Regions from separate parts of the Thermococcus henrietii genome, predicted to be linked through region 1. Evidence: riboswitches for the same ligand, from Rfam matches in the RefSeq annotation. Region 1 holds a riboswitch; the other holds the start of a gene.
The links. A riboswitch is a leader RNA that binds a small molecule or an ion and turns the genes downstream of it on or off. The one in region 1 is predicted to bind fluoride.
Positions count from the first base shown of each region.

Region 2: linked by a shared signal. The riboswitch ahead of CS910_RS07925 (prenyltransferase/squalene oxidase repeat-containing protein) and the one ahead of CS910_RS07280 (respiratory chain complex I subunit 1 family protein) in region 1 are both predicted to bind fluoride.

Region 1 covers NZ_LT900021.1:1,311,526-1,316,068, forward strand. Annotated here, with positions in the region: gene CS910_RS07270 (proton-conducting transporter transmembrane domain-containing protein) at 1-559, opposite strand, end outside; gene CS910_RS07275 (hydrogenase) at 564-1,181, opposite strand; gene CS910_RS07280 (respiratory chain complex I subunit 1 family protein) at 1,178-2,137, opposite strand; fluoride riboswitch at 2,159-2,223, opposite strand; gene CS910_RS07285 (hypothetical protein) at 2,276-2,518, opposite strand; gene CS910_RS07290 (hypothetical protein) at 2,496-2,675, opposite strand; gene CS910_RS07295 (valine--tRNA ligase) at 2,722-4,543, opposite strand, start outside.
Region 2 covers NZ_LT900021.1:1,433,873-1,438,415, forward strand. Annotated here, with positions in the region: gene CS910_RS07905 (hypothetical protein) at 1-160, opposite strand, end outside; gene CS910_RS11910 (hypothetical protein) at 120-275, opposite strand; gene CS910_RS07910 (ribbon-helix-helix domain-containing protein) at 262-696, opposite strand; gene CS910_RS07915 (hypothetical protein) at 653-997, opposite strand; gene CS910_RS07920 (DUF6062 family protein) at 976-1,647, opposite strand; gene CS910_RS07925 (prenyltransferase/squalene oxidase repeat-containing protein) at 1,657-2,523, opposite strand; fluoride riboswitch at 2,540-2,601, opposite strand; gene CS910_RS07930 (archaemetzincin) at 2,697-3,395, shown strand; gene CS910_RS07935 (peroxiredoxin) at 3,385-3,840, opposite strand; gene pyk (pyruvate kinase) at 3,935-4,543, shown strand, end outside.

The DNA.
Region 1 (4,543 bases):
CACCGGCCTTCTCGGAGAGAACGAGGTGCCTGACGTCGAGGGTTCCCGCGAAGCTGTAGGTTATGACAACAGAGAGGAAGGCAATTCCAAGGCCCGCGGAGGCGATAATCATGTAGCGCCAAGCCCCCTCGACGTTCCGCTTCTTGCCGTCTGTGATTATGAGTATCGCGCTGACGACGGTCGTCGCCTCAAGCCCAATCCACATCCAGCCGAGGTTCGAGACGACGGCGGTGAAAATCATCGAGAGCGCGAAGAGCGAGAGGAAGCTCCAGTAGAGCCTGAGCGGGTAGAATGGCCTCTCGACCCTCTCGACGTAGTAGAGCGAGGCCAGGGAGGCAAAGAAGTAAATCCAGGCTATCGTCGTCGCCAGAATCATCGAGTACCAGTCGGCGTAGAAGTAGTGGCTCGAGACGGTGTAGCCCCTGATGAGCATGTCGGTTGCCATTGATGCCGTTATGAAGGCCAGCCCGGGGACGATTGCCCTGCCGAGCCTCTCCGAGATGAGCGGAAGGAGCGTTGCTATGAGTGGTATCGCGAGCAGGTAAACCACGGCCTCCATGCTATCACCCCACCAGCTCCTCGACTTCCAGCGGTCCGTAGCGCTTCTCGGCACCTAAGACGACCGCGAGCAGGACGAAGGCTATCATATCGAGCAGTATCCCGAACTCAAGGACCATGGGCATCGGCGAGAGCATCACCGCGAGGTAGAGGAGCGCGTTCTCCTCGCTGAGGTAGCCGACTATCTGGGCCAGGGCGTTCCTCCTCGAGGCTATGATGAGCATGCCCAGGAAAAGCAGGACGAAGGCTATGACCCCGCTCCAGTTGTCCGTTGCCCTGTAGATCGGGATGTAGAGGAAATACGCGAGAACCGCCACGACGAGGCCGAGGACTATCGCGTGGTGCGTCGTCTTAATCTCCCTTCCGCGCCAGATTCTCTCCTTCCTGACGTCCCTCTGGAGGAGCCAGGGTATCAGAAGTGCCCTGAACGCTATCGTGATTCCGCCGAGGATTATGAGCTCAGGAATCCGCTTTTCCCAGCCGACTATTCCGATAATCAGACCGATTAGGACGGACTGGAACGCAACCGCCTCAATCAGCGAGTGCATGTAGGACTCGGTGAGCATGAAGAAGGCCGTGAGGAGGACCACCGAGCCTAGCAGGTTTAGGATTTCGTTGATCACGGCGCACCACCCCCGAGGAGGAAGCTGATAACGCCCATTATCGCCAGGAGGAAGCTGGCGGAAAGGTAGTCGATGATGCGGAAGAGCCTTATCTTCGCCAGGGTCTCCTCAACGACGACGAAAGCCAGGATGAGCCCGAGCATCTTGACGAAGAGCGTCGCGATTCCCTTGGCAATCTCGACTAAACTTGCGCTCGTCGCGAGGCCCCATGGGACCGCGAAGACGTTGAGGAAGACCGCCATCAGGATGAAGGACTTCATGTAGCCCGCCCAGGAGTTGAGGGCGTAGAGCGGGCCTGTGTACTCGAGACCCTTTGCCTGGTCGAGCATTCCGAGCTCGTTGCTTCCGTGGGACTCGATTGGGAGCTTTCCCGTATCGAAGAGCAGGAGCATGAAGAACGCGGCCGTGATGAGGATGTGCGTCGGGCTGAGGTACCAGCCTTCCGCCGTTACCCTGTGGTTCATCAGGAACGGGTTGTTGGTTCCGGTGATTATCGCCACTCCGAAGAAGACCATTATGAGGACCGGCTCCGCGAAGGCCCCAAAGTTCACGGAACGGGTTGCCCCTATCCCGGTGTAGTAACTTCCCGTCCTCTCGGTGGCCAGAACCGAGGCCATCGCGGCGAGGCCGAATATGAAGGTCCCGCCGAAGAAGTCCACCGTCGGGGCCAGCCAGCTCGGGAAGTTGCCGACTATCGGGAGCACCCAGGGCAACGTCAGCATTGCACCGAAGGCTACGAACGGCGCGATGACGAAGAACGGGCCGACTCCCTCTGGAATCAGCGTCTCCTTCCTGAAGAACTTCGCGAGGTCGTAGTAGGGCTGGAAGATGCTTATTCCCTTCCTCGACTCGATGCGCGCCTCTATCTTCTTAAGGATTCCTACCATTAGGGGTGAGAGCAGGAGCACCACTATAACCTGAACTAAACCGATAACCACCCTGTCTTCCGGGTTCAAAGGCGTCACCTCCCCGATATGGAGAGAACAGGCGTCATTAGCCCCTGTTCGGGGCAGTTAGGGCGGACGCCATCGCCCGGAAATTTGCCCGGCGGTTTTATGAGGCTGGGTTTTTAAAGGTTTTGAGAACTCGGGAGTTCACTGATGGACGTCTTTGGGGGGATGCTCCTCTTTTCTCCCTGCCTTGAGGTACTTGTCCATGACATTAATCGCTTCCTCGTCGCTCCAGTTTCCTCCGAGCATTCTGTTCTCGGCTATGTAGCCGGCCAGCTTGATTGCAAGGGTTCTGTTCTCGTTGAAGAGCTCGTACATCTTGTAGTTGAGCACCGCCTCCTTCTTCGAGAGCTCGAGCAGTCTGTCACGGAGTTTCTCCTCTTCCATCTCCCTCACCCTTTAAATTCTCGTTTTCCCTTTGGAGCTCTCTGAGGGCTTTCCTCAGAAGCTCGTTGTCCCGCTTCATCTCAGCGTATTTGAGTTCCATAAGCTCAAGGAGCTTCTCCATTTCCTCGATTCGCTTCTTCAGCTCCTCTTCCCTCAAGGTTCTCCACCGGGTAAGAATAGAAGGGGAGGCGTAAAAACCTAACTCAGAAGAACACTATAACCGCGTCCCCAACTACTGCCGTCTCGACCTCTTCGCCCTCACTGAACACCGCCTTCCTGATGATGACGTCGTCTTTGCTCAACTCGACCTTCTGACCGTCGACCTCGAACTCGACCTTTCCGGCCTCCTTGAGCGCCTTGGCAACCTCTTCCGCGTGCTCCTTGAGGTAGGTGGTAATCTTCGGCACGAGCTTGCCGTATCTCGGCCCAACGGTTCTGAAGTTGGGCTTTATCTCGGTTATGCGCTCCTCTAAAGCCGGCTCACCCCTGATGACCTCAAGCCTCTCGATGTTCATCGTTCCGGCTATGTCCCTCTCGATGGTCTTGAGCTTCTCGTAGGAGTCCGTTGCATAGATGGCTACGTGCTTGAGCTTGGCGTTGAGGGCGAGGCCGTGAGAGTTCTTGTAGCGCCTTATCGCACCGACTATTTCCCTCGCCAGCTCACCGAGCTTCTCGGCCTCTTCGTCGATTCTGTCCTCTCTGAACTTCGGCCATTCAAGGAGGTGAACGCTTTTAACGCCAACCCGCTCGCGGAAGAGGTTCTGGTAGAGCTCCTCGGTGATGTGCGGGACGAAGGGCGCCATCAGGAGCATCAGGTTGTAGAGGAGCTCGTAGAGCGCCGTCTTAGCCTTCAGCTTGCTCTCCTCGTCGTCGCCGTAGAGACGGTACTTAATCATCTCAATGTAATCGTCGGCGACCTCGTGCCAGACGAAGGTTATCAGCTCTCTCGTCAGAAGGTTGAAGCGGTAGCGCTCCATCTCCTCGGTGGCGAACTTGATGAGCCTGTGGAGTCTGCTGAGAATCCAGCGGTCGAGCGGTTCGAGCTCCTCTGGCGCTTTGTCCGGGTCGAAATCAGCGAGATGTCTCTCGGCGAAGCGGTAGATGTTCCAGACCTTCTGCAGGAAGCGGAAGTTGTAGTCTACGGTCTCCCACTTGAACGGGTGGTCCTCTCCGGGTGGGGCGAGGGCCGTCCAGAGCCTCAGAGCGTCGGCGCCGTACTTCGGAATGACCTCATCCGGGGCAACGACGTTGCCGTAGCTCTTGCTCATCTTCCTTCCATCGGGCCCGGCGACCATTCCGTTGATGAGGACGTCGCGCCAGGGCTTCTCGCCGGTAAGTATGTAGGTCCTGAATATCGTGTAGAATGCCCACGTCCTTATGATGTCGGTTCCCTGGGGCCTGAGCGCGGTCGGGAAGTTGTGCTCGAACCAGCGCTTGGCTTTTTCGTCGCCCTTGATGGCCTCGTGCCACTTGGTTATTATCAGCGGGGTTATGCTCGAGTCAACCCAGCAGTCGAGGACGTCGGTGACGGGCTTCGGCTCGCTTCCGTCGGAGCACTTCCTCGGAGGCTTGTCAAAGCGCGGGTCAACCGGAAGCTTATCCTCGTCGGGCAGTATTATCTCGCCGTTATCGCAGACCCAGAATGGGATTGGAGTTCCGAAGACCCTCTGCCTGCTTATGACCCAGTCCCAATCCATGCTCTCGGCCCAGTCCTTGAGGCGGAGGAACATGTCCTCGGGATACCAGTCGATTTCCTTCGCGACCTTCACTATCTCGTCCGTGAAGTCCTTGACCTTTATGAACCACTGCTTCTTGGGGAGTAGCTCAATCGGGGCCATACAGGAGCTCCTCTCGGTGTGTCTGAGAACGCGGTGCCTTATCTTCTCCTTCTTGTAGAGGAGACCCATTTTCTCAAGGTCTTCCGCAATCTTCTTCCTCGCTTCCTCGGTCTTGAGGCCGGCGTAAGGCCCGGCGTTCTCGTTCATGGTTCCGTCCTCGTTGATGGCTATGATGACCGGCAGGTTG
Region 2 (4,543 bases), 120 kb from region 1:
TTCGTGAGGAGAGTGCAAAGAGCTTCATGGCCAGGTAGAAGTTTTCGTTCAGGACGGTGGTGAGTTTAAACCGCAGGGAAGCTATCTCACGGGAGAGCTCGAAGAGTTCCCTAACGTCATCAACGTTGTTCCCCTTTGGGTGACCTGAGGAGTCTCTCATTTTCAGCCCTCAGCCGGGCTATCTCCCTCCGCATGATTTCGGCATCCTTTAAAGCTTTTTGGTACTCCTCCCTGAGCTTCTCAAGTTCGCGTAGAAGTTCTTCAACCCTTCCCACTTCCCTCACCGAACGCGGATGACATGTAGTAGTGTATCAGCTCCTCCACCTTCGAGTAGTCCCTTTCCGGCATGCCGAGCATCTTCCTCAACCTCTTGTTCTCGGCTATCATCCCCGAGAGCATTATCGCCAGGTTCTGGTTGTCCATGGCCGAGTAGTACGTCTTGAACTTTAAGGGGGACCAGTGACCTTCGAGCTCGTAAAGTTTCTCCTCAAGCCCGTTTATTTCCTCTTCAATTCTTCTTAGCTCCTCGTCATTAACTTCCTCGTCAACGTATCCATCGAGGAGGATAACCCGAAGTGCTTCTTCAATTCGAAAACCGTGCTTTTTGCTCACTTCTTCTATTCGCCGCCACAGGTCGTCGGGTATTGTGAAGCTAACCTTTCTCCACCTTCCCTTTGCCCACACCGTTATCTTCATCCCCACCACCCAGCATCTTCCTGAGTCTCGCGTTTTCTTCCCCGAGCTCCTCGCGGAGTTTCATCATGTACTCCCTGTCGGCCTTGGCTTTTTTCTCGAATTCAACGAGCTCTTCGTAGTGTTTCTCCATCTCCTCAAGCTTTCTTCGAAGTTTTTCCCGTCTCTCAAGCAAAATCCTCAGCTTGAGGGCTCTCAGCGTTCTTTCAAGTCCCTCAACGTCCCTCAATCTTACCTCTATCTCTCGCCTGTTCCTCCTGATTGCGTCGAGTTCCTCACCACTCACCTCAATCTCAACGGCCAACGCTTCTCCCTCCTCTCCCGGCGCCGGGAGTGGGGTCCTACCTCCCTCCCGACCAGAAATTCAACGGCCTCAATGACTGCCCTCTTTTCATCCTCACTCGGTTTCTCCTCGGACCTGTAGTCAAAGCTCTCGATGAGCCGCACGAGCCGGGCGTCAAGCTCCCGAAGCTTTTCCTTCTGAACCTCCTCGAGACGGGTTTTAAGGTTCTCGTCTTCTACGAGTTTGAGGATTTCCTCGTAGTGCCTCCTGCAGAGTATCGATGGGGATTCCGCATAGGCATCGAGGAGCTCCGGCAGTCTGTCGGCGATGGACTCGATTAGCGTTCTCTCCTTCTCTCTTGAGAGTCTGCAGAGGAAGCACTCGTCTTCCCCCACTTTCCCAGAGAGGTAGCTCCTAAGAACGTCCTCGTATATGACGGAGACCCCGTGGGGACCGAGGAGGGGGTTGGAAAGGGCAAGGTGGAGGACCTTCCACGCGTGATACGTGCAGAGCCCGCCGCTTCCCCTGAACTCCCTCCGCACCTCGGGGTCGTTGGGGTGCTCGTAGAGTATCGTTTCAATCTCGGTTCTCTCGAACCTCTCAACTAACCTGCACACCGGGCAACCCGGCTCGCTCATAGCGTTCCTCAGCTCCAGCTCGATAACGTCCATAGGCCTTCACTAAACGAAGCGTGAGGCGAACTCAACGACCGCCAGCGCGCGGTAGGTGTTCTGGAAGTTCGAGATTCCGAGTTCTATACTCCTCCTGAATCCCCCGTTGGGATTCTGAAGCTGGCGGATGAACCATATGTGCCTCCTCGGACAGGAAGGCGCTTCGTCCTGAATCTCCAGTCCCCTGGAGGCATAGAACGTTGGCTCTAGGTATGGTGGAAGACTGTAGGGCACCTCGGTAAAGCCTCCCCAATCACCACAGAGCTCACAGTTCCTGAAGTGGGGACTCTTCGGCGGGTGATAGCCGAGTTTGCGAAGGCTGAATATCGCCTGATACGTCATAGTCGTAGTCGGCTGCTTGACGCCGTAGCCGTTGCCGTTGCGGAACTTCATGACGAACTCCCTTATGGCTTCCCTCTCGTCGGGGTTAAACTTGAGGCCGATTGCATCGAAGGCCTTTGTGACCCAGTAGGTGGCCTCGAGCGGCGTTGCCGTTCCAAACTCCTCGCTCCCCCCGAGTCCAACCGCGAACTTGCCCTCCGCGGGGTTGTACTTGGTGAAGACTATCTCACTCCTCTCCCTCGCCACGTCCTTGGCCCCGAGAACGGCCAGCCCCTCAAGCGCCATCGCTATTGCCACGACGGCCGTCTGGGGCTGTATCGCATTTGCAAGGAACTCTATAGTCTTCTCGGGCTCTGGAAAGTCCAGGTCCAATAGCTCGTAAATCTTGACCGCGTAGTAGGTGTCGTTTACGTTCGTATCGTCGAGAAGGCTCACGAAGCAGTACCCTCCGTCCTCGTGGCGCCTCTCTCCCACGTATTTGAGAACCGCATCAACGTTAACGTAACGGGCAATCCTGTCGAACTTGGAGACCATACCCTCACCCCCCGGACGCAGAACAGGCGTCATCAGGCCCGGCGGGCCGTTAGGGCGGACGCCATCGCCCGAGCATTCACTCCCGGTGGTGACTTAAAAACATCTTGGTTCAACCTTCTAAAAGAACGCTTATAAAGATTCTCCCGCCTAAGTCATGAGCGGCGGTGGAATCCATGGAGTTCATCGGTTTCACATACGTTACCAACTTCCTCAGCGAAACGCTTGAAAGGACAATGTTCGAAGTCGTTGATGACGCTAACAGGCTTTTAAAAGACCTCGACCTCCCTCTGAGGTTTCTCTACCTGGACAGCCTGACCCTCGAACCAGGTTACTTAATAACGGTTGAGACCCCCGAGGACAGGGTCAGGTTATACCCCCTCGAGGTCCTCGTTGATTTCCTTGACTACCGCCTCAAGGTTGAGCTCGAGAAGAACGACGGAATAACCATGAACAAAATCCTCGGTTTGATAAGCTTCCCCCTCGCGTCGAGGAACCGCTACTTCGACTTCTACGAGAGCTTCCTGGGGTTCCAGGCGGAGAGGCTCGGAAGGAGGATAATGGTGCTCTCAATGAGACCTTTTGAGTCGGACGTCCTCAGAATGGCCATCAGAACCCTTGAGAGCCCAAACGTCGAGGAGGACGTCAAACACCTCGCCAGAAGGGTCCTTCCCCGTGAGCTCGAGACCTTCAAGGGACGCCTCCTCAAGGGCATCCTTCACGAGGTCGGCCACGCCTTCGGCCTCGAGCACTGCTCCAACCCGTGCGTCATGAACCCGCCGGCGACGATTGAGGAGTGGGACTCCAGACCCGCCATCTTCTGTGACTCCTGCATGAAAAAACTGAAGGAGAGCTTGGGGAGCTTCACCCTTTGAGTTCCTTGGCAACCTTGAGAACCCTTCCGGCGTGCCCCTTTGCCCGGACGTTGCGCTTCTCCCACACGATTTCACCCTCAGGGTTCATGATGAACGTGCTCCTTATGACGCCTTCGTATTCCTTTCCGTAGCGCTTCTTCTTTCCCCACGCGCCGAGGGCCTTGATGAGCTGAACCTCGGGGTCGCTCAGGAGCTTAACCTTTAGCCCGTGCTTCTCCTTGAACCTGCGGTGGCTCTCAACAGAATCCTTCGAGACCCCAATCACCTGGAAGCCAAGCTTCTCGAATTCGGGAAGCAACTCCGTAAACTCCTTCGCCTCGGTTGTGCAACCGGGGGTGTTGTCCTTTGGGTAAACGTAGAGAACCGTCCACCTGCCCTTTACGATGTCCCCGAGCCTGACCTTTCGGCCCCCTTCGTCGTAAACCTCAACCTCAAGGAACCCCATGAAACCACCAGAGCTTTTAGGGCGCCCTAATTAATAAACCTTCCGCGGGAAACGTTTTTTAGCGGGAGCGCGTAGTCCCTTCTTAGGTGGTAGCATGAGACTTCCTGGGCAGAAAACGAAGATTATAGCGACCCTCGGCCCGGCTTCGCTCAAGGAGAAAACGGTTTCTGCGATGGTCCGCGCGGGCATGAGCGTTGCGAGGCTCAACTTCGCCCACGGCGACCTCAAACAGCACGAGAGGGCGGTAAAGCTCGTCAGGAAGGTTTCAGAGAAGCTCGACAGGCCCGTCGCGATACTCGGCGACCTGCCCGGCGTCAAGATTCGCGTTGGAGAAATAGAGGGCGGTTCCGTCAACCTGAGGCGCTGGCAGACTATAACTCTGACCACCAGGGACGTCGTTGGAAACGAAGCGGTAATCCCCGTTGAGTTCAAGGACTTCCCGAGGATGGTCTCCAAGGGCGATGTGATTTACCTCAGCGACGGCTTCATAGCGCTCCGCGTTGAGGAAGTTCGGGGTCAGGACGTCATCTGCAAGGTTCTCGTCGGGGGCACGCTGTTCTCCCACAAGGGTATAAACGTCCCGAAGGCGAGGCTGGCAATAGATGCGGTGACCGAGAAGGACTTGGAGTTCGTGGAGTTCTCCCTTGAGGTCGGCGTCGATGCGGTGGGTATAAGCTTCGTGGGCTCGGCCTACGACGTCCTC